One region of the Photobacterium atrarenae genome, then DNA from elsewhere that is predicted to be linked to it. Evidence: predicted binding sites of a transcription regulator. Region 1 holds the regulator's gene; each other region holds the start of a gene.
What was found. The regulator CRP, encoded in region 1, controls carbon source genes, mostly activating them, when cyclic AMP is high. The targets are predictions, from matches to a motif close to TGTGANNNNNNTCACA.
Positions count from the first base shown of each region.

Region 2: gltB (glutamate synthase large subunit) is a predicted target of CRP. The motif match lies at 4,722-4,737, and genes of this name have one in related genera.
Region 3: dinG (ATP-dependent DNA helicase DinG) is a predicted target of CRP. The motif match lies at 5,460-5,475, and genes of this name have one in related genera.

Region 1 is NZ_CP101508.1:241,083-249,136, reverse strand. It holds gene NNL38_RS01200 (hydrolase) at 1-149, shown strand, start outside; gene NNL38_RS01195 (YheU family protein) at 246-464, shown strand; gene NNL38_RS01190 (phosphoribulokinase) at 573-1,442, shown strand; gene NNL38_RS01185 (OsmC family protein) at 1,505-1,909, opposite strand; gene crp (cAMP-activated global transcriptional regulator CRP) at 2,183-2,815, shown strand; gene NNL38_RS01175 (hypothetical protein) at 3,038-3,256, shown strand; gene NNL38_RS01170 (DUF1338 domain-containing protein) at 3,347-4,141, opposite strand; gene astD (succinylglutamate-semialdehyde dehydrogenase) at 4,188-5,648, opposite strand; gene astA (arginine N-succinyltransferase) at 5,665-6,681, opposite strand; gene NNL38_RS01155 (aspartate aminotransferase family protein) at 6,819-8,033, opposite strand.
Region 2 is NZ_CP101508.1:2,878,478-2,886,531, reverse strand. It holds gene gltB (glutamate synthase large subunit) at 1-4,514, opposite strand, end outside; gene mnmL (tRNA modification radical SAM protein MnmL/YtqA) at 5,149-6,081, shown strand; gene NNL38_RS13455 (diguanylate cyclase domain-containing protein) at 6,141-7,970, shown strand.
Region 3 is NZ_CP101508.1:850,809-858,862, forward strand. It holds gene NNL38_RS04250 (hypothetical protein) at 1-429, opposite strand, end outside; gene rsmS (pleiotropic regulatory protein RsmS) at 784-957, opposite strand; gene NNL38_RS04260 (histone deacetylase family protein) at 963-1,919, opposite strand; gene priC (primosomal replication protein PriC) at 1,923-2,474, opposite strand; gene NNL38_RS04270 (sulfite exporter TauE/SafE family protein) at 2,487-3,260, opposite strand; gene dinG (ATP-dependent DNA helicase DinG) at 3,290-5,368, opposite strand; gene NNL38_RS04280 (porin) at 5,906-6,859, shown strand; gene NNL38_RS04285 (YccT family protein) at 6,957-7,595, shown strand; gene NNL38_RS04290 (TraR/DksA family transcriptional regulator) at 7,718-8,054, opposite strand, start outside.

The DNA of each region.
Region 1 (8,054 bases):
GCTCCCCCTTGCCTGACAACATTGACTACCACCTCAGTCCATATGGCGGCCATGTCGGGTTCGTCGCCGGATCGTGGAACAAGCCACAGTTCTGGCTTGAACACACCGTCCCGGCCTGGTTTGAAGCCCGTACTGGGCACAGCACCTGAACCCGTCGCGCTCAAACCATGGGATGAGAACTCTACAAGCGATGAAATTGTCAATATAATCGACGTAGTATCTGACATTGCGCGTAGAGTTTTACCATGATTATTCCCTGGCAAGAGATCGACCCGGACACCCTGACCAACCTGATTGAGCACTTCGTGCTGCGTGAGGGCACCGATTACGGTGAGCAGGAGCTCAGCATGCGCGAGAAGGTCAGCCACGTGCGCCAGCAACTGCAGAGCGGCGAAGCGGTGATTGTGTTCTCCGAGCTGCATGAAACGGTCGATATCAAACTTCGCCGCCAACTGGGTACGTAACGTTCCGCGATCGCGGCAGATCCCCTGCAATTTTGACAATCCGGCTTGACCTGCCCCCTGCTCGCCTGTTAATAACTCTTTCCGTTATTGTTAACGACAGGGTTTGTCATGTCTGCAAAACATCCAATTATTGCAGTTACGGGGTCTTCGGGCGCCGGAACGTCGACCACTTCCGAAGCCTTTCGCAAAATGTTCAACATGATGGGCATCAATGCGGCCTGGCTGGAAGGCGACAGCTTCCACCGCTTCACCCGTCCGGAAATGGACGTCGAGATCCGCAAGGCAAAAGAACAAGGCCGGCACATCAGTTACTTTGGTCCCCAGGCCAATGACTTTGCCCAGTTGGAGAACTTTTTCCGCCAGTACGGCGACGACGGCAGCGGGAAATTTCGCCGCTATCTCCACACCTTTGACGAAGCCGTGCCCTATAACCAGATGCCGGGCACCTTCACGCCCTGGCAGGATCTGCCGGAAAATACCAATGTGTTGTTCTATGAAGGGCTGCACGGTGGGGTGGTGGATGGCGATGTCAACGTCGCCCAACATGTGGATTTGCTGATCGGCATGGTGCCGATCGTTAACCTGGAATGGATCCAGAAAATTGTCCGCGATACCCGCGACCGCGGCCACTCCCGGGAAGCGGTGATGGAGTCGGTGGTCCGCTCGATGGATGATTACCTCAACTACATCACCCCGCAGTTCTCCCGCACCCACATCAACTTCCAGCGGGTCCCGACGGTCGACACGTCCAACCCGTTTACCGCCAAGGCGATCCCCAGCCTGGACGAGAGCTTTGTGGTGATCCGTTTCCGCGGCATCAAAAATGTCGATTTCCCGTATCTGCTGGCAATGATCCAAGGCTCGTTCATGTCGCGCCACAATACCCTGGTAGTGCCGGGCGGCAAGATGAGTTTCGCCATGGAGCTGATCATGCGGCCCCTGATCCAACAGCTGATCGAAACCGGGAAGATTGGCTAAGCCAACGACGGCCCTGTCACCGGGACGTGACAAGAAGGCAGCCCTTCTCGTCACGTCTCCGTTTAGGCCGGAACCACTTCCCAGGAGTGGGTCATTTCCACCCCTTCGCCCAGCATCAGGCACACCGAGCAGTATTTCTCCAGCGAATCGGCTACAGTCTTGGCAACCAGGGCTTCATCTAAGTCGTGACCGGTGACCACAAAATGCAGGTTAGCCGTGGTAAAAATCCGCGGTGCCTGCTCCCGGCGCTCGGAGGAAATTTGCGCTTCACAGCCGGTAATTTTCTGGCCGGCAGATTTTAGCCCGTCCACCACATCAACCGAGCTGCAGCCACCGGCGGCCATCAGCACCAGCTCCATCGGGCTCGGTGCGGTCGCCCCGCCATTGCCATCCATCACCACACTGTGGCCGGAGTTGGACTGACCTAAAAACGTCATCTCTTCGACCCATTTCACTCGCGATTGCATTGCTTACTCCTTACTGCTGACAGGGGTTTCAGACACTATCTCACAAGTGTGTGATCATGTGCACAGTTACAACGGCAAAATGCCAATTTCAGATAGATCAATATCAAGAAAAACCCGGCGAAAAAAGATAAACTCTCAACTAATTATTCACGTGAGCTTGCAGCCCAGCGGCTGACTGGCATATCCTAGTCGGCGAACAATGTTATTGTGATGCCCAGCCGCGAATTATAGGGATGTCATTGCTGGGCAACAAACGCAGAGGAAGTTAGTAATATGGTTCCAGGTAAACCTCAAACAGATCCAACGCTAGAGTGGTTTCTTTCCCATTGCCACATCCACAAATACCCGTCAAAGAGCACTTTGATCCATGCCGGCGAGAAAGCAGAAACACTCTACTACATCGTCAAGGGTTCTGTTGCCGTATTGATCAAGGATGAAGAAGGCAAGGAGATGATCCTGTCTTACCTCAACCAGGGCGACTTCATTGGCGAGCTGGGCCTGTTCGAAGAAGGCCAGGAGCGTACCGCCTGGGTTCGTGCCAAGACCCCATGTGAAGTGGCTGAAATCTCCTTTAAGAAATTCCGTCAGCTGATCCAGGTCAACCCGGATATCCTGATGCGTCTTTCTGCGCAAATGGCGAGCCGCCTGCAAGTCACCAGCCAGAAAGTCGGTGACCTGGCCTTCCTGGATGTGACCGGTCGGATTGCCCAAACCCTGCTGAACCTGGCCAAGCAACCAGATGCCATGACCCACCCGGACGGTATGCAGATTAAGATCACGCGTCAGGAAATTGGTCAAATCGTCGGTTGTTCACGTGAAACCGTCGGCCGTATCCTGAAGATGCTGGAAGAACAAAACCTGATTTCAGCCCACGGCAAAACCATTGTCGTTTACGGCACTCGCTAAACGCCGACCGCTCAATCGTTCAAAAGCCGCACCCCGTGCGGCTTTTTTCATCGCCGTGATTTGGACCTAACTTCCGGCGCCTCTCCGCCCTTGCACTCTGCATATTTGCTGCTAAATTGAGCATATCAATGGGATCAGTATCCTCCGCCATTGCGGCCCGATAGCAACGCAGCAACTGGCGAACGATACCAACCACATCAACAAGCAGCGGAAAGTCACGATATGGATATCGAGCGTTTTGCCCCCAACACCAGCACAACACCACCAGCCGTTTTGCAGGCACTGCCCGCCACCATCGAGATGACCGGCTTTAGCGACCCGCGCCATTACCTGGAACAACAACCGCCGCTAGATCCCGAAAGCCGCCACCAGGATCAGGAAAGCGACTGGGTGCCACCACTCGACAACCAGCACGAGCCATTACCAACTTTACTCACTTAGAAAAAAACAGCCAGGGTAGTTACCTTACCCTGGCTGCTGAGTGCTCAGCGAAACGGTTCGCGCTTCGCCGGATATCTGATGATCACGCCATCACTGATTTGTACTTTCGAAGATCTTATCGGCTGATGCTTCGACAAAACCGCGATACAGCTCGCCATCTTCGGTCGGATAGCGCTTGGCGAACTCATAGAAGCCGCCCGGGATCTCACGGATCCCATCCAGGAAGCTCACCGGTACCCGATCGGCCATGGTCGATGACTGCTCCAGCAGCACTGCCGGGCTGCCTTTCACTTCACCGCCCGCTTCATTGATCGCAAAACCATTATGACGCAGCAAGTGATTCACCTCGCGTACCTCAGTAAACTGCTCCAACTGGTTGACGCTGACGGTAAAGTGGTTAGCACCAAAGCCATGGGCCGCAACCCAGCCGGCGTACTCACTTTCCGCCGACAACAGCTCATAGGTGGCATAATCGAGATCCCACAACCGGCCACCGTAGAGGAATGCCGGATCCTTCAGCGCCGCATCCGGCACCTGGTTCACCAGATCACGTACCGTCTGCTGCAGCAAGGATGAGAACTGACCCACCAGCAACTCACTGATAAACACCTTCGGCGCCGCCGGATTCGGGTGCTCGAAGTGCTCGGCATACAGCTTTTTCGCTTCGAAGTGGTACTTACCGCAAGGCTTATAGCCAATGGCGATAAATGGTGCCGCCAGACGATCCAGACCGACCTGCGGCAGGTTGAATGTCCGCAGCGCGATATGATCGTTGAGCAGGGGTTCATCTTCCTCGAGCAGGTCATGGACCTGCGCGGCTGATGGACACAAGCGCTGGGTATAATCCTGCCACAGCGCGTTAAACAATTGCTCGACCCTTTCCATGATACTTGTTCCCCTTACCTAATCGCGGTGTCGCGGCCGGCGCGACTTACATAGTGATCCCCGGCGACAATTGTGCCGGCAGTTCGGTGTGCTCGCCTTCCATTGAGGCCATCGGGTACGCACAGTAATCGGCGGCATAGTACGCGCTCGGACGCAGGTTACCGGAAGCGCCCGGACCACCGAACGGCGCATCACCGCTGGCCCCGGTCAGCTGACGGTTGCGATTCACAATCCCGGCACGAATATGGTCGATAAAGTACTGCCATTCATCGTCCTGGGTGCTGACCAGACCAGCTGACAGGCCATAGCGCGTGTCATTGGCCAGCTCAACCGCTTGCGCCAGATCGTCATAGCGTGCAACCTGCAGCAGCGGACCGAAGTATTCTTCATCCGGCAGCTCAGCAATCTTGCTGACTTCGATGATCCCCGGTGTCACCACCGCCCCCTGACCACGCTTGGCTTCCAGCAGCATCTCACCACCCAGCTCAACCAGGTTGGCCTGGGCACGGATAATGTTGTCCGCAGCTGCAACCGAGATCTGCGGGCCCATAAACGGCTGCGGTTCGGCAAACGGGCCATCAACGTTGAGCTGAGACGCCGCTTCAACCAGACGCGCCAAGACAGCATCACCTTCAGGGCCTTTCGGCAGGTACAGACGACGGGCACAGGTGCAACGCTGACCGGCACTGATAAAGGCCGACTGAATAATAGTGTAGACAGTGGCATCGAGCTCGCCATAATCTTTGGAGATCACCATCGGGTTGTTGCCGCCCATTTCCAGCGCCAGCATTTTACCCGGCTGACCGGCAAACTGACGGTGCAGGATATGGCCGGTATTGGCACTGCCGGTAAACAGCAGGCCGTCAATGCCATGTGAGCCCGCCAGGGCTTCACCGGTCGCACGCGCGCCCTGGACCAGGTTGATCACGCCATCCGGCAGGCCGGCCTGTTGCCACAGCTTCATGGTTTCTTCCGCCACTTTCGGCGTCAGATCCGACGGCTTGAAGACCACGGTGTTGCCCGCCAGCAAAGCCGGAACAATATGGCCGTTGGGCAGGTGGCCCGGGAAGTTGTACGGGCCGAAGACGGCCATTACGCCCAGCGGACGGTGGCGTAGCACGGCTTGGGTACCGCCGGCAACTTCTTTCTGCTTATAGCCTGTGCGCTCTTCATAGGCGCGCAGGGAAATGGCAATCTTGCCCACCATAGCGCCGGCTTCGGTGCGGGTTTCCCACAACGGCTTACCGGTTTCTTCGGCAATCGTCCGGGCAATGTGCTCGCTGTTCTCTTTCACCAACTCAGCAAACCGTTCAACAATTGCCCGGCGCTCGCTCAGATCGGTCTTGCGCCAGCTCAGTAGTGCCTGACGGGCACTGGCAACGGCTTGCTCCACCTGCTCAGCCGTCGCGCTCTGGCCCTGCCAGATCACCTCACCGCTAAATGGGTTAAGCGACTGCATCGCTTCGCCTTGGCCAGGTTGCCATTTACCCGCAATCCATTGTGTCATGATGTTCTCCCGTCTGTTATTGCTCAATCAGGCGAACCTGATCGCCCGCTTGTACTTGCAGTGCTTCTGCCATTTCAGCGCTCATCACTGCCACTTGCTTCTCGCTTTGCAATGCCACCTTGCCAACCACGGCACGGAAATTCTCGAACGAGGTATTACTGAGGATACAATCGCCCCCATCGACCACCTCGCCGATGGCAACGGTCAGGCGCTGAGAATGGCGGACCGACTCGATATGGCGCACGTCACATTCCACCGTCGGGCCGGCATCAAAAATGTCAACATAACCCTTGCAGCTGAAGCCTTCTTTTTCCAGCAGGCGCAGTGCCGGCCGGGTCTTTTCATGCACCTCGCCAATCACTGCCTGGGCTTCCGGGCTCAGCAGGTTGACGTAAATCGGCAGCTTCGGCATCAGATCGGCGATAAAGCCTTTCTTGCCAATCCCGGTCAGGTAATCGGCCAGGGTAAAATCAATGGAGAAGAAATGCTCTTTGAGCCACTCCCAGAATGGCGAGTGGCCTTCGTCATCAGAAACGCCACGCATTTCCGCAATAATCGTCTTATCAAAACGCTCCGGGTGTTCAGCCAGCATCATGAAGCGACACTTGGACAGCAAACGGCCGTTCAGTCCTTCCCGCCACTGCGGGCGCAGGAACAAGGTGCATAGTTCGCTCACCCCGGTGTAGTCATTGCCCAAGGTCAGGGTTTTCACCACATTGTGGACGTTGAGGCGACGGGATGAATGGACCACGGTGCTCAAATGATAAGTATAAAATGGGGTGTCCAGCCCGACGGCAGCTTCAATCGCTGTCGTACCGGCAATCTCTCCGGTTTCCGTATCTTCCGCAACCATCAGGTAGCCTTCCGGCCCCGGCTTGGTCACTTGCTTGGCAAAACTTTCTACCGAATGGGCGATCCGATTGCTCAGGATCTCTTCATTGACCGGTAGTGAGGTAAAACCATGCCCAGACTCTTCTGCACATTGCATCAGCGCCGGCAGGTCGGCTTCTGTAATCGGACGAATAACCAGCATCGCACTCCCTCCAGATGCAGGTAGCGGCATGACGCCACTAACTTATCGTTATAAATTGGTGTGGGTGACCTGTCTTCTACGCAGGCAAAAACGCAGCGGCCAGCTCCTGTCAGCCGCTGCAATCAATCAGATAGGACTTATTGGTATAGTTTGGCGATTGCACGCTCCAGACGTGCCAGGCCTTCATCAATGTCGGCTTTGTCAATTACCAGCGACGGGGTAAAGCGCACCACGTTAGCACCGGCAACCAGTACCATCAGGCCTTCTTCGCCAGCAGCGACCAGGATGTCACGCGCACGCCCCTGCCACTCCTCGTTCAGGGCCGCACCCAGCAGCAGGCCTTTACCGCGCACTTCGGCGAAAATTGGGTATTTGGCATTAATTTTCGCCAGGCCGTCACGGAACCACTGCTCACGCTGTTTCACGCCTTCCAGCACTTCAGGCTTGGATATTTCATCAATTACGGCTTCAGCAACAGCACACGCCAGCGGGTTACCGCCATAGGTCGAACCATGCGTGCCCACTTTCAGGTGCTTGGCCAGCTCTGTGGTGGTCAGCATGGCACCAATCGGGAAGCCACCGCCCAGCGACTTCGCAGTGCTGAGGATATCCGGGGTGACGCCCAGGCCTTCGTAGGCAAAGAAGTCACCGGTACGGCCGTTCCCGGTTTGAACTTCATCAAAGATCAGCAGCGCATTGTGCTTGTCACACAGCTCACGAACCCCCTGAATGAATTCAGGCGTCGGAGAAATAATGCCGCCCTCACCCTGCAGCGGCTCCATCATCACCGCACAGGTGCGATCAGACATGTGCTCCGCCAGCGTCTCCAGCTCGTTGTAAACCATGTGGGTTACATCGCCCGGCTTCGGACCGAACCCGTCAGAGTATGCCGCCTGGCCGCCGACCGTCACGGTAAAGAATGTCCGGCCGTGGAAACCCTGTTTAAAGGAAATAATTTCTGATTTTTCCGGACCGAACTTATCAACGGCGTAACGACGGGCCAGCTTCAGGGCCGCTTCGTTGGCTTCACCGCCGGAGTTGGCAAAGAAGACTTTCTCGGCAAACGTCAGCTCAGTCAGTTTTTTCGCCAGGCGCAGTGCCGGCTCGTTGGTCATCACGTTACTCAGGTGCCACAGTTTGTCAGCCTGAGTTTTCAGGGCATCGACCATAACCGGATGACAATGTCCCAGACAGCTCACTGCGATGCCACCGGCAAAGTCAACGTATTCCCGGTCATCCTGATCCCAAACCCGCGCCCCCCGGCCTTTGACCGGAACAATCTGCATCGGGGAATAACAAGGCACCATGACCTCATCAAACAGCTCACGTCCTACTTTTTGATCCATTGCCATCATCCTTTCCTTCTGTGATTT
Region 2 (8,054 bases), 820 kb from region 1:
ACTGCTTCTGCTTTGCGCTTCTGTAGAACGGCTTTGTAATCCCGCGGCATCACCTTGACCATCCGGGTCAGGTTGTCCTCGAAGTTATCGAGGAAGGTCTGGGCGACCGTACTGCCGGTGTAGGTGACTTGCTTGGTCAGCATCTCGCGCAGCAGGATTTTGTCCTCGTCCTCAATCGGGTCGAGATCGACCAGCTCAGGATTGAGCTTGGTTTCAAAGTCGCCGAATTGATCCCAGACGTAAGCGACGCCGCCGCTCATCCCGGCCGCGAAGTTGCGTCCGGTGGTGCCGAGGATCACCGCGATACCGCCGGTCATGTACTCACAGCCGTGATCGCCGACCCCTTCAACCACCACTTTGGCGCCGGAGTTACGGACACAGAACCGCTCACCGGCCATGCCGCGGATATAGGACTCACCGGAGGTGGCGCCGTAGAAACAGACGTTCCCGACCACGATGTTGTCTTCCGGAATAATGTCGGCTTTGCTGTCCGGGTAGAGCGCCAGGGTGCCGCCAGAAAGGCCTTTCCCCCAGTAATCGTTGGCATCCCCTTCCACTTCAAAGGTCACGCCCTTGGCGAGGAAGGCACCGAAGCTCTGGCCGGCAGACCCGTTGAACTTGACCTTCATCGGCTGTGGCAAGCCTTGATCTTTGTAAATCTTGGAGATTTCGTTTGACAGCATGGTCCCGGCACTGCGGTCGGTATTGATGATGTCAAATGTGGCCTCAACCGCTTTGCCTTCATAGAGGGCCGGTGCGGCCGCTTCAATGAGCCGGCGATCCAGCACGCTCTCCAGACCATGGTCTTGTTCACGCTGGTTGAAGACGCCGTCTTCTTCCCGGGCCGGCTCAATGTGCAGCACCGGGCTGAGATCCAGGTTCTGGTACTTCCAGTGACCGATGTTATCGCGGATCTTCAGTTTCTGGGACTGGCCGACCATTTCATCGATGGTACGGAAGCCCAGCTCGGCCATGATTTCACGCAGGCCTTCGGCCATGTACTGGAAGAAGGTCACGACATCTTCCACCCGGCCGTCGAAGCGCTCACGCAGCGTCTTGTTCTGGGTGGCAATGCCGACTGGACAGGTGTTCTTGTGACACTTACGCATCATGATACAGCCTTCCACCACCAGCGCGGCGGTGGCGACGCCCCATTCCTCGGCGCCGAGCAGGGTCGCTACGGCCAGATCGCGCGGGGTTTTCATCTGACCGTCAGACTGGACGACGATGCGGTTGCGCAGGCCGTTTTTCAGCAGGGTCTGGTGGGTTTCCGCCAGGCCCAACTCCCAAGGCAGGCCGGTGTGGCGAATTGAGGACATCGGCGAGGCGCCGGTGCCGCCGTCAAAACCGGCGATCAGCACCACGTCCGCTTTGGCCTTGGCAACGCCGGAGGCAATGGTGCCGACCCCGGCTTCCGAGACCAGCTTGACGTTGACGCGACCGGCGCGGTTGGCGTTCTTCAGGTCAAAGATCAGCTGCGCCAGATCTTCGATCGAGTAAATATCGTGGTGCGGCGGTGGCGAGATCAAGCCGACGCCCGGCGTGGAGTGACGAGTCGCGCCGATCCAGTCATCGACTTTATCGCCCGGAAGCTGGCCGCCTTCACCCGGCTTGGCGCCCTGGGCCATCTTGATCTGGATTTCATCCGAGTTGGTCAGGTAATAGGAGGTCACGCCGAAACGGCCGGAAGCGACCTGTTTGATCGCCGAGCGCTCCCAGTCGCCGTTGGCTTTTTTCTCGAACCGGATTGGATCCTCGCCGCCCTCACCGGAGTTCGACTTAGCGCCGATCCGGTTCATCGCCACGGCCAGGGTGGAGTGGGCTTCGTAGGAAATCGAGCCGAAACTCATCGCCCCGGTGGCGAAACGTTTGAGGATGCTCTCGACGGGCTCGACCTCTATGAGCGGGATCGCGCCGGCCGGGTTTTTGACAAACTCGAGCTGGCTGCGCAGTGTTGCGGCATCATCGCCCTGATCGTCGACGGCTTTGGCATATTGCTTGAACTGGCCGTAGTCCTTGTTGCGGGTCGACTGTTGCAGCAGCGAAATGGTTTCCGGGTTAAACAGGTGTTTCTCGCCGCGCTGTTTCCACTGATAAACCCCGCCGACATCCAGCATCTGGATTGGGATTTCCCGGGTCGGGTAGCCGACCCGGTGACGGATCAGTACTTCTTTGGCGATGTCGTCAATGGTCAGGCCTTCAATCCGCGACACGGTGCCGGTGAAGTATTTGTCGACCACCGCTTTGCTGATCCCCAGCGCTTCGAAGATTTGTGCGCCGTGGTAGGACTGCAGCGTTGAGATCCCCATCTTGGAGAAAATCTTCAGCAGGCCGCTGTTGATCCCCTTGCGGTAGTTGTTGAACAGCTCGTCGACTGACAGCGCCGGATCCAGCTTGCGGGTGCGTTGCAGATCAACCAGGGTTTCGGTAACCAGGTATGGGTTGACGGCGTTGGCGCCGTAGCCGACCAGGGTGGCAAAGTGGTGGGTTTCGCGGGCATCCCCGGTTTCGACCACGATGTCACACTTGGCGCGCAGGCCTTTGCGGATCAAATGGTGGTGAACCGCACCGACCGCCAGCATCGCCGGAATGGCCGCATGGTTGGAGTTCACTGCGCGGTCGGTCAGGATGATGATCGAGTAGCCGTCGATCACCGCATCTTCCGAGTACTGACAGATCCGCTTCAGCGCGCGCTCGAGCTTGCCCGGCTCGCCGCTGGCGCGGAATACGATATCCAGGGTTTTAGCCTGCAGGTGCTCGTTGTCGATGGCACGGAGTTTTTCCAGCTCGGCATTGCTCAGCACCGGTGATTCCAGCTCAACTTTCTGGCAGTGGTCCGGGGTTTCAGCCAATAGGTTCTGATCTTTACCGAGGTAAGTATTGAGCGACATCACCATCCGCTCGCGGATCGGGTCGATCGGTGGGTTGGTGACCTGGGCAAACAATTGCTTAAAGTAGTTTGACAGATGCTGTGACTGATGCGATAGCACGGCCAGCGGCCAGTCGGCGCCCATGGCGCTGAGCGGCTCGTAACCGGTTTTGGCCAGCGGCACAATGATGTCGTTGACTTCTTCAGAGCTGATCCCGAAGGCTTGCTGGTGGTGCAGCAGACGCTCCGGCGTCGGCTGATGGTGGCGGTTATCCGCATCCGGCAGCGATTTCAGGCTCAGCAGGTTGTCCTGTACCCACTGCTCGTACGGCTGCGCCGAGGCAATGGTATCTTTGACTTCTTCGTCCGAGATGATCCGGCCTTGCTCCAGATCGGCGACGAAAATCCGGCCCGGTTGCAGGCGGCCGCGGAAATGAATGTTTTCCGGCTCGATTTCTACCACGCCGGACTCTGAGGCCATGATCAGGAAGTCATCTTTGGTGACGGTATAGCGTGACGGACGCAGGCCGTTGCGATCCAGGGTCGCACCGACCTGAACGCCATCGGTAAAGCAGACCGAGGCCGGGCCGTCCCAAGGCTCCATGATGTTGGCGTGATACTGGTAGAACGCCCGACGTTTGGGATCCAGGTTTTTGTTTTCCTGCCATGCTTCCGGGATCAGCATCATCAGCGCATGCGGCAGGCTGCGGCCGGACAGCACCAGCAGCTCCAGCGCCATATCGAAGTTTGACGAGTCCGAGCTGCCCTCCTGGCAGATCGGCAGCAGCATGTCGATTTCCTGCCGGGTGAACAAATCCGATTCGAGGATCGCCTCGCGGGCTTTCATCCAGTTCAGGTTGCCGCGCACGGTGTTGATCTCACCGTTGTGGGCGATGTAACGGAAAGGCTGAGCCAGACGCCATTTCGGGAAGGTATTGGTTGAAAAGCGCGAGTGAACCAGCGCCAGCGCGGTCACCATGGTCGGGTTTTGTAAGTCGAGGAAGTACTGCGGGACTTGCTCGGTGGTGAGCTGGCCTTTGTACACCAGCGTCTTGTATGACAGAGAGTTAATGTAGAAATCATCGCCAATATTGGCAACGCTTTCGAGACACACGCGCACGGTGTAGTTTCGCAGTACGTACAGCTTGCGCTCCAGCGCTTCCGGTTCCAGGCCGGGGCCGCCGGTGATAAATACGTGCTCAAACTGGGGTTCGGTGCTGAGCGGATCAGCGCCGATCATCGAATTGTCGACCGGCAGGACCCGGTAGCCGATAATCTCCAGATCCAGGCGCTTGGCATTGCGCTCAAGGATATCGCGGCATTGCTGGCGTTTGTTTTCGTCCTTCGGGAACAGGACGACGCCAACCCCGTACTGGTCAAAGGCCGGCAGGCGGATGCCGAGTTTGACGGTTTCCTCCAGCAGGAATTCGTGAGGCTTTTGCAGCAAAATACCGGCACCGTCGCCGCTGCATGGATCGCATCCCTGGCCACCCCGGTGTTCCATCCGGGCCAGCATATCCAATGCCTGGGTGACAATTTGGTGGGATTTACGGTTTTTGAGATGGGCGACAAAGCCGATACCACAGGCATCGTGCTCGAGTTCAGGCACGTACAGTCCCTGAGCCTTCTGCGCTTGATCTGTCATAGATACTTCCTTCCAGTTTCAACAGGCCTCAATCCAGAAGCCCGAGTTATCCCTAATTGGTGTTATGACATTGCAGGGGATAAAAGGACGGTTTGTCCTGCCCGGGCAATGTGTGTTTGCTGTGGGATGATGTTTCAAATCAATAGCAAACTTAATTCTGTAGCACCTCTGTCCTGGTTAGCAAAAGTGCTACAGCTGCACTGGTGATGTGACAGAAATCACTAAAAAGTAGGGTGATTCCGTCATTTTTATTGTTCATAAAATGCGCACAGCTGTAACTATCCTACATTTTTGATTTGTTAATTACCAACAATTATTGAAGGGGTGTCTGCATAAAATTGCCGGGGTGGTGAATGGGTAGCGGTTGTAATCGGTTGTTTATTCGATAATACCTCTCATTTTGAATAATGTGAGCAGTGCACCCGACCTGAATAGTCATTTATGCCGCTAAATTTGCTGCAAGAGTGTTTCATTTTGTTGTTTTTTAATTACACGCCCTTCGAGTGCTACACCGGACTGTCATCCATAGCTCTTTTTGTTGTTTTGGCGCGACGTGTTTATTGTTTTGGCACAAATATTCGGCTGTTTTTTGGTGTTAACCTGCGCGGCTCTCATTCATGACTCGGGGAATGCCATGCAACTGCATGAACTCGTTAACACGTTCGGACAGGATTTAAAGCATCGGTACGGGGAAAAGGTCCATAAGCTGACCCTGCACGGTGGCTTCAGCTGCCCGAACCGGGACGGGACGATTGGCCGGGGAGGCTGTACCTTCTGTAACGTCGCCTCGTTTGCCGATGAGCAAGCCCGTTTTCTGCCAATTCGTGAGCAGCTTCAGGCGCGGGCGGGGGAAGTGAACCGGGCGAAGCGCTATCTGGCTTACTTTCAGGCATATACCAGTACCTATGCCGAGGTCCAGGCGCTCAAGGTGATGTATGAAGAGGCGCTGACCGCCGCTGATATTGTCGGCCTGTGCGTCGGTACCCGGCCCGATTGCGTGCCGCCGGCGGTGCTTGAATTGCTGGCCGGTTACCGTCGCCAGGGCTATGAGATCTGGCTCGAGCTGGGACTGCAAAGCGCACATGACAGAACTCTCAAACGTATTAACCGTGGCCATGATTTTGCCTGTTATGCCCGGGTTGCCGAGCAGGCCCGGGCGCTGGGGTTGAAGGTCTGTTGTCATTTGATTGTCGGACTGCCGGGCGAAAGGGAAGCCGAATGCCTGGAGACACTGCGCCAGGTTGTGGCGGCCGGCGTGGATGGTATCAAGCTGCATCCGCTGCATATTGTCCGCGGCAGTACCCTGGCCAAGGCCTGGCAGGCCGGGCGGCTGGGCGAGATCAGCCTGGCTGACTATGTCGATATCGCCAGTGCGATGATCCGCCAAACCCCGGCGGATGTGGTGTACCACCGGGTGTCGGCCAGTGCCCGAAAACCGACTTTACTGGCACCTGCGTGGTGCGAGAACCGCTGGCTGGCGATGACGGAAATCAGCAGGCAACTGAGCCGGGATGGCGCTCAGGGCAGTGTGCTGGACCAACCATTTATCTCTCGGTCTGCGCTATAGCGCTTGTATGAAATGTGTTAGATTATCGGCTCATTTTTCGCCACGATAGAAAAATCAGCATGTTGCTCTTTGTTCGCCACCTGCTCGGGCTGGCTGTGCTATTCATGTTCCCGGCGGTCGGGCAGGCCGCTGAGGCAATTGATCGTGTCGGCAACCCGGTGTTGCTGACGGCCCTGCTCGTTACGGGGGCTGTCATCGGCAGCGGGTTGCTGGTGATGTTAGTGCTGCATCTCGATGCGGCGTCGTTTCGTCGGCTGCAAACCATTTTCACTGACCTGCCGCTGGCGGTGGCGATTATCCGGCGCAAGGACGGCACCCTGCTCTATGCTAACAAACGCTGCTGTGAGCTGATCGGCGTGCGCAAGCTGGGTAGCCGCTATCGCTACCCGGATGAGATCACCGCCCAGATGATGTGCGATTACCTCCGGCCGCTGCCGTATCGCCGTGGGTTTCAAAATGCCCCCGAGGCGCTCCGGATCAAGCCCGGCCATACTCTCTCGCTGGCGGTTTCCGGGCAACCGATCCGTTTTAAATGGCAGGCGGCCTGGTTGCTCTACCTGTCTCAACCGCCCCAGCAACCGGCCTCGCCCGATCAGCTTGAACAGGAGCAGCGGATTTTCCAGCAGGTGCTCAATTCCTTATCCGAGCTGGTGTACTACCAGAACAACCGCGGTGAGATCATCGGCACCAACAAAGCCTTCAATCGCTTCTGGCGCGGCCGGTTTGAAGAAGGGGTGATGGAAGATGAGAATACGGCGTCTTCCCTGCATCCGCTGCATACCTGGACCACGGCACCGGATGGTACCAGCCGCTTACTCGAAACCAACAAAACCCAATTGATCGATGATCACGGCGAGGTAATTGGCACCCTGTCGATCAGCCATGATGTGACGGACTGGCATGATATGCAGGAGAGCCTGCAACAGGAGATCGAGAAGCGGGAGATCACCGAGCAGGCCCTGGCCCAGCGCAGCTCGCTGCTCAATACGATTTTTGAGGCCAGCTCAGATCCCATTGGGTTGTATAACGAGCACGGGATTTATGTCGGTTGTAACGAGCCGTTTGCCCGCGCGCTGGGCTATACCCAGCAAACCTTGTTGGGTAAATCGGCTGCGGATGTGCTGGAGCCGGATAAGTGGGAGGAGTTTCAGGAAGCGGATCGCCAGGTGCTTGAGGAGGGCAAGACGGTCAAAGCAGATGACTATGTGATCCTCGAAGACGGCACCCCGGTGTGGTATGAGATGGTGAAAACCCCCTATCGGGATCCGACTGATGGGGTGCCGGGGGTGCTGGTGATGGCCCGGGATGTGACCGAGCGTCGGATGGCCGAGCAGCAACTGGCCGATGCGATCATGGAGTTGGAGGAAATGAGTTTTGTCGACAGCCTGACCAAGGTGGCCAATCGTCGCTACTTTGATGAGCAGCTGCGCAAACTCTGGCACAGTCATATCCGCGAGCAGAAACCGCTGACGCTGATCCTCTGTGACATTGACAGCTTCAAGGCGTTTAACGACAACTACGGCCATCAGCAAGGGGACTATGCGCTGCGGGAAGTTGCCAAGGTCTTTCGTGATGTGATCCGGCGCGAGACTGACGAAGTGGCCCGCTACGGTGGGGAAGAGTTCGCCTTCCTGCTGCCCAATACCGACCAGACTGGTGGGTTGGTGGTGGCTGAGAAGGTGCACCAGCAATTGGCTGCGCAAGGTATTGTTCATGAATACTCGGGCGTGGGCAATCAGCTGACGGTGAGCCTGGGGGTCGCGACCATTACGCCGCTGCCGACCCAGGACTACGGGGATCTGGTTGAAATGGCCGATATTGCCCTCTACAAAGCCAAAGCGGCCGGGCGAAATTGTACCATGGTGATGACTGGCGGCGACCACGCATAAGGGCAAGTGCCGGAAATACATCCAATCAATCAGCCTGCATTTTGCAGGCTGATTGATATCTGTGGGGGATCTCCTTTGGTTCTT
Region 3 (8,054 bases), 610 kb from region 1:
TTCTTCCAGAATGGTCAGTACTTCGGCGCGAATTGATTTCGCTTTACTGATGTGGGCATTAAATTTGGCAATTCCTTCTTCAGCTGCCTGGATGTTGGTTTTTGAGCTGAAGAAGCCGCTTGAGCTGTTGGCTTCTGAGTGGTCGAGTTCAAACTCACTGTAGTATTCCTTGGCTTCCGCCAGAGCTTGCTTGGCCTCGTTTACGGACTTGGTCGCAAACCAGTCCAACTCGGTCTCTTGGGTCGATGCCAGGATTTTTTCCGCTGCTTCAATCGACTGCTTCATCTGATCAATTTGGATCGCAGTTTCTGACTGGTTCGTTTCCAGCGGCAGGCTTGCCACTGAATCGGAACTCGAGTTCGATGCACAACCGGATAGTGTGAGTGTCACGGCTGCTGCAATCGCGGCAACTTTCAGTTCCCTCTTCATAAAAACTCCTCGGCAATGGAATTACAATAAAACAATGTCATTCGAGATCTAATAATAATAGATGTGGCAGTTATTTTAGGGGGATTTCATGACAAATTAAACAAACAATACAAAGTATATTGTGACACTTTTATCAAGACCGAAAATATAAATAACTTTGACGTTTTATTATTAACTTTCGTCATTAATTTGACGCGGTGTCGACTTCTCGAGGTGACGCTGATTAACGGATAGGATTATCGGGCTAGTATTGCGAGCCTTGTCTCGCAGGAGGCGGTCATTACAGAGCATGTCAGGTCGTAACCGAGTTGCTTCATGCCTGGTGCCGACCTGATTTAAGCTGAGTTGGCTGGTTCACGAGCGCGAATGACTTTTTTTCTTCATATCCTGCAATACGATTTCAAGTGCCGAGATGGCAACGTCCGGTTCAATGTTATTTGTTTCCAGTAAATAAATTAAGTCGACGGCTAGTTTAATATCCTCTGGGGCATCTTCCAGGGAAGGCTGTGTATTGTTTTGTCCTGTCATTGTGCTTATTTCTCTTCTGAAGTGATGGATGAAACAGCATTGACTTGGTAGCCAAGAAATATATCCATTGCTGCATGTAATAGCTGACTATGCGGCGCGACGAGTGCCTGATGATCCTGGCGGTAGCCACCGCCGACTACTGCGGCAACGGGGATCATTTGCTCATGGCACAAGCGGAGCACCAGGTGATCCCGTTGATAAATCTCGTCCAGGGAAACATTGAAATAACCCAGCTCATCATGCTGATGGATATCCACACCGGCATCATAAAGGATCAGATCTGGCTGGTGCTGAGCCAGGGCCAGCTGGAGTACGCCACTGAATGCGGCCAGGTATTCGGTGCCGCAGGTCTCCCGTGGCAGGGCCAGATCGATATCGGAGTCGGGTTTGCGGGCCGGGAAGTTTTTATCACAGTGTACCGAGAACGTGATGATATCGTCATCTGCTGCCAGCAAAGTCGCCGTGCCATCACCGTGGTGAACGTCACAGTCAATAACCATGACCTTATCGATGCCATCCAGAGTCAGGGCATGTTTGGCTGCAAAAGCCAGATCATTGACCAGGCAAAAGCCGCTGCCGAAATCATGGTGGGCATGGTGATAGCCGCCGCTGAGGTGAATACCGATCCCGTGTCGATGGGCAAGCTCGACAGTGAGACGGGTACCGGCTGTGGACATCATCGTCCGCGCGATCAGCTGCTCACTCCAGGGAAAACCAATCCGGCGCATTTTGGCGGCTGGCAGGGTATTGTTGACCAGAGCGTCGATATAATCCGGATGGTGTAACCCTTTCAGCTCATCGGGCTGGATTGGACTCGGTTGGTGGAGCTGGATATCGTCTCGCTGCAGGATATTGAGCGCATCCAGATGCTGGTAGAGCCGGCGATACTTGCTGATCGGATAGCGGTGATTGGCCGGCAGCTCCAGTGCCGAATAAATCGGGTGATAGACCAAAGGTAGCATCAGTTATCCTTTGCGCTCCCGGGCGCTGATTTCTTGCTCAATTTTCGCCAGTGCAGTTCGGCAGCGCGACAGCCTGCCTTCCAGTGCCAGCACTTCTTTTTGCAGTTTCTGTTGCTCCGCCAGCGTACGGCATTGGCCGATCAGGGCTTCTTTATCGCGCTGCATGGCCGCCAGACGGCGCTCCCAATCCTGATGCTGGGCCAGATCCTGGTACAGCTCGTGGATCGGGCGTCGCTGTTTGTACCGGGGTTTCGGTTCGCGCCGGCGAATTTGCTGGGTGGCCAGTTCGCGCTGTATGGCCTGGATTTGGGCGATCACTTTTTCGCAAATGTGCTGGGTGCGGCTCGGGAGCAGCTTTCCTGCCTTGTGCTCGCGTTGCAGGGCGTTGATTTCGCTGCGAACTTCATTGACACAGGGAGTCAATAGTTTACTGCGGCAGAAAAATAGCTGCTCATCGAATAAGGGACGAGAGGCTTCTCCCCGCTGGCGGTCGATCTTGGCTGCTTCAACCGCAAGTTGTTCAAGAATGGCTGTAAAACGGTTTAAATCAGGCATAGAGGACGTTGCTTATAACCAGGCTTGCCAGGCAAGTTTGATCGCGAGAATGATCACCACGGTGACAAAGACCGGGCGGATAAACTTGGCGCCGAAGCGAATCGCGGAATGCGCACCAATGTAGGCACCCAGCATTAAGCATATGCCCATGGTGAGTCCGAGGGCAAAATTAATGTGCCCCAGAACGGCAAAGGTGATCAGTGAGGTCAGGTTGCTGGTAAAGTTCATGGCCTTGGCCAGCCCCGAGGCCATCAGGATATCCAGCCGATACAGCGCCATATTGGAAACGGTCCAGAATGCCCCGGTACCGGGGCCGGCCAGGCCGTCATAGAAGCCGAGGCTGGTCCCTTGCAGCCATTGTTTTTTACGAAATGTCCGGCATCGGTGTGGCAAGCGGTTGGAGTGAACTTTCGGATGCGGGTGCCACACCGTGTATACTGCAGCGGCCAGAATAATCAATGGTAGGACTTTTTCCAGCCAGTCGGTACTGATGAGATCGACTACCAGCGTGCCGGTGATAGCACCGATCAGAGTCGCCAGAAAAGATGCTCGCCAGAAGCGCGGAGAAAACAGCTGCTTGCGGTAGTAAGTCCAGGCCGCTGTTGACGAAGCAAAAGTCGCGGCCAGCTTGTTGGTGCCCAAGGCAATATGCGGTGGCAGGCCAATGGAGAGCAATGCCGGAACCGTCAGCATCCCGCCGCCCCCGGCGACGGCATCAATAAATCCGGCTGCAAGAGCCACCAGACCGAGGATGAGGAGCATACTCGGTTCAATCATTTCTATCATTCAGTATTATTCTTAGCGTCAAATATCGTTCAGGTGTATTCGATAACCCGTTTAAATGGCGGTAATGAATCGAGCAGTGCTTTGCCGTAGCGGCGGTTGATGATCCGGCGATCAAGCAGCACGACTCTACCAGAATCTTGCTCCTTGCGCAGCAGGCGTCCGGCGGATTGGATGAGTTTTTTACTGGCTTCTGGCACGGAAATTTGTAAAAACGGGTTCCCGCCCCGGCTTTCGATATACTCGGCATGTGCTTCTTCTACCGGTGACGTCGGGACCGCGAACGGGATTTTGGTGATGATCAGGTTGGTGAGCAGATCGCCGGGCAGATCAAGTCCTTCAGAAAAGCTGCCGGTACCAAATAAAACGCTGGTTTTACCTTTTTTACAGTTTTCTTTATGTTTTTTTAGGGTAAGGCTGCGGGATTCTTCACCCTGGACCAAGAGTTCCCATTGGTTTTTCTTCATCAGGGGCTTCAGGGCTTCAGCGACCTGATTCATCTGCCAGTAGGAAGAGAACAGCACCAGGCTGGATTTTTCGCCTTCCAGATACTCCGGCAGGGTTTTGATTAACAGGTCCGTGAACTGCTGGGCCTGAGGTTCCAGCGGCATCGCCGGGATCACCAGCCGGGCATTATTCTGGTAATCAAAAGGGGAGGCCAGGGCCAGAAAGCGGGTTGCATCTTTGTCGAAGATCCCGGCCTGGCGGCAGAAATAATCAAACTGGTTCAGCGCCCGCAACGTTGCCGAGACCAGAATCGATCCCGCCGCTCGGCTCCAGAGCAGCTGATCCAGGCGGTGCCCCACTTCCAGCGGGGACACTTCGATGATGTAATCATCCTCCCGGTCCGGGCTTTTTTCTATCCAGCGGGCCAGCGGTGCGCCCTTGTCCTTGTTAGGCTGGGCCATCAACAGCCAGACTTTTTCCAGGTTTTCTAATCGCTGTAGGTAAAAACCAGACTCGGCCAGGGCCTGATCGCCCAGGCGCGGGCTGACCTCGCTTTCCTTGACTCGCTCGGCAATCAGGTCATGGATTTTACCTAATGATTTGGCGGCTTTCTTGCTGGCCTCTTTGCAACCCTTGGCTTCTTCTTCCAGCCAGGAAGGCAACTCGCCATGTTCAAACCGATAGACACCGTCTTTGTTGAACATGGCCGGATCAATCTGAGCCGAGATTTGTCGCAGTGTCGGGATCAGGTGACTGATGGCCTCACTCAGGGCGCTCTGAAAACGGCCGGCTTTTTGATAATCCGCCACTTCGGCCAGTTTGCTGATCGACTGATTGAGTTTTTCCAGCCAGTTGGCCGCCCCTTTGAGGCTGGCGGCTGCGGAAGAGAAGTCCCGTGCGACTTGGGGCAGGTGGTGGGCCTCGTCAATCAGGTAAATGGTTTGTTCCGGCTCGGGCAAAATAATCCCGCCACCGAGCTCAATGTCGGCCATCAGCAAGGCGTGATTGGCGACGATGACATCGGCTTTTTCCAGGTGTTCACGGGCTTTGCTGAACGGGCAACTGCGATGCTTGGGCATTCCCGAATTGCAGCTGTGTTTATCGGCCACAATTTGCTGCCAGACGCGATCGGGGATTGATGTCGGCCAGCTGTCCTTGTCGCCATCCCATTTCTGACTTTCCAGGGCTTTTTGCATCCGTTTGAGCAGGTCAAGGTCGGACTTTTTCGGTTTTTCTTCCCAAAGCGCGACTTGCTGGTCGCCACCAGTGATACAACTTGCTTCCAGCTTGTGGCTGCAGCAATAGCGTTGGCGCCCTTTGGCGAGGATAAAGCTGAATTCTTTCGGGAAAATCTGATTAAACAGCGGCAGATCCTTGTGGATGAGCTGCTCCTGCAGCGCGACTGTGGCGGTGGAGATTAGGATTTTTTTGTTATTGAACAACGCAAAGGGGATCCCGCCCAGCAGATAGGAGAGTGATTTACCAATCCCGGTGCCGGCTTCGGCAACCAGCATCCGGTGCTTGGCATGATATTCACCGGCCAGGGTTTTGGCGATTTCAGCAACCAGATAGTTTTGCGCGCGCCGGGGAATAAAGTTATCGAGCTGGATCCCCAGGTTCTCATAGCATTGTTTGATATCACGTTTTATCTGGTTGTGTAACATATCTGAAACTTTGTAAGGGCAGGGAGACGCATTATAGCACGAACATCTGAGTGTGAGCGGCAGCGTGTTCTGAGCATTAATTTAAACAAAATGCGATTTTGCTCACGAAAATAGATTGAACCTGACCAGGCGATCCTGTGCATGCCTGTTTAAACAAGGAATTAACTATTTTGAATGGTGTTTTTTAGTTTTTTGTTCTGCGTCTTGTTACTTTTTTGCCTTTTTTTAGTGTTTTTATGTGTTTCGGGCAGGGTCGTAAAAGAGTCATCTGTGTTGGTAATGACGGCTGACGGCAAAAAATGAACATTGTCAGTATAGATAAGTCATTGATATATATATCTTTTGATTTTTCTTGAGGTCTTTTTTAGATTATTTGACATGGAGATAAAAGTTCTGTCAGGATGAGCTCACAAGTTACTGACCTGCGGTTCATTCCTGGCTTTATGTGGTACAGGAATCCATGAGCCGCAGGGATATAAAGAAAAGGAATTCTGGAAACAGGAATTCCATTCCAAATAAGAAAAGGCAGTGGATATCATGAAAAAGACACTTCTAGCACTATCAGTACTAGCAGCAGGTTCTGCAAACGCAGGCGTTAACCTATATGACCAAGACGGCGTTATCGTTGACTTGTCAGCAGCTGCTGAGGTTCAGTACTATCAACCGATTCAATCAGAAAACTCTAACGACGATGCAGGTCTACACCTGGATGATGGTGACCTGGCACTGAACACGACTGTTGCAGTGACTGACGACCTGAATGCCATTGGTGGTGTAGCTTTTGCGTTCGAAAAAAGCGATGTAACTAACGATGAGCTGTGGGTTGGTTTCAGCGGTGAGTTCGGTGAACTGACTTTCGGTCGCCAGCTACTGATCTCTGATGACGCAGGCATTGGTAAAGATTATGAGCTGGGTTTCGAGCAAATTAGCTTTGGCGATACTGAAGGTTCAGAGACTATCAAGTATGTGTTTGACAACGGCCAGTTCTACTTTGGTCTGTCTCACGATCTGGATGCGGAAGGTGCTAGCCCTGCAACTGATTTCCTAAACACTAACGGCACAATTACCGATGGCCGTCTGGGTGCTCGTTTTGGCGATTTTGATGTACGTGCTTATTACTACACATCTGAAACTGCCTCAACTGCGGCGAATAAAGTTGAAGTCGATGCTTTCAACTTGGAAGGTCAGTACGTAATGGGTGCATTTGCGTTTGCTGCATCTTACGGTAACGTTGAGGCGGAAACAAACGGCGCAACAGCTGAAGTTGATCTGATTGAGTTGGCTGGTTCTTACACACTAGACAAAAACACTTTTGCTCTGGGTTATAACCGTGCTGATATCGATGGTGGTGACACTGTTGACAACATCTACGGTAACATTACCCACCGTCTGCACAGCAACGTAAAAGTTTACGCTGAGCTGGGCTGGGCCGATGCTGACAATGCTGATCTAGACCTGGGCTACCTGGCAGGTATGGAAGTACTGTTCTAAGGTGTCTTGACCTGAACACTGATAAAAGCCGCCTTCTGGGCGGCTTTTTGCTATTCTTGGGGCTTCGATTTGATGTCCATCGGGAGAAGGGAGAGAGATGAAGACGTTTCTATGGGCTGTATTGTTGGGACTGCCGGCGGCCTTGCAGGCTGCAACTTTAACGGTTGGCGAGAATATTGAGCTGCTGGTGGTGGATGGGAAAGAGGTTGAGAGCTCGTTCTGGTCACCCACTCAAAGCATTGAGCTGGCACCGGGCAAGCACCAGGTGGTGGTCCGCTATGACGGTGAGCTGAAAAATGGCTCTAAGAATGCGATGTATACCACGCGGCCTTATCTGTTTGAGCTGGAGGTGCCGGTGCAGGATGCCAGCATCGCAATTCCCCGTTTGACCACGTTATCGCAGGCGAAGGCGCATTTTGAGCGTGGTCCTGAGTGGTCGCTGGCGTTGGCGGATGGCTCCATGAAGCCGCTGGATTACGTTGAGCTGGAAGGAAAGGGGTTTGGTTCTTTCAGTAAGATGGAAGAGCTGGTTGCGGCCTATAACCGCCGGCACGGGATCACGTTTGAGCAGGGCTATGCGGTCGATCTGACCCAAGCGACGCTGGAAGTAACAGAGCAGGGAGAAGTCTCGCTCAGCGGTGATGCCCTGGCGCAGCTCAAACTCTGGTACAGCAAAGCGGACGCAGAAGAAAAAGCAGCATTTAAGGCATGGGCTGCTGTCCAGGATGCTTTGTAATCACGTCTGGGTAATCACGCCTGGCGGGGGCTCAGCACGGCTTGGCCGAGAGGCGACATAGGCTGCAGCGCGCTGCCTTTAGGACGCGACGCCTCAGGACGTTCCATGACAGAGCCACAGCGTTAATCGTGATGATAGCGACTGTGGCTTCTGCAGGCGTGGCAGCGTGGCTGCGCCGGATCGGCTTCCAGTGCCGCCAGTTCGATGGTCTCTTCGCAGTCTGTACACAAACCATACATTCCCAGCTTCATCGCACAAATGGCGGCATCCACTACCTCCAGTCGTGCCGCTAAGTCATGCAGGTTACCGAGATAGGATGCGCCGGCTATCTTAATCAGCGCATTCAAGTCAGCCAGCTCAATGGCTGTGGTCGAAGGCACCAGCGTATTGAGTACCAGTTCGTGTTTCAATTCGTTGAGCAGGGCTTCATGCTCCTGCTCCAGTCTGCGTTTTAACTGT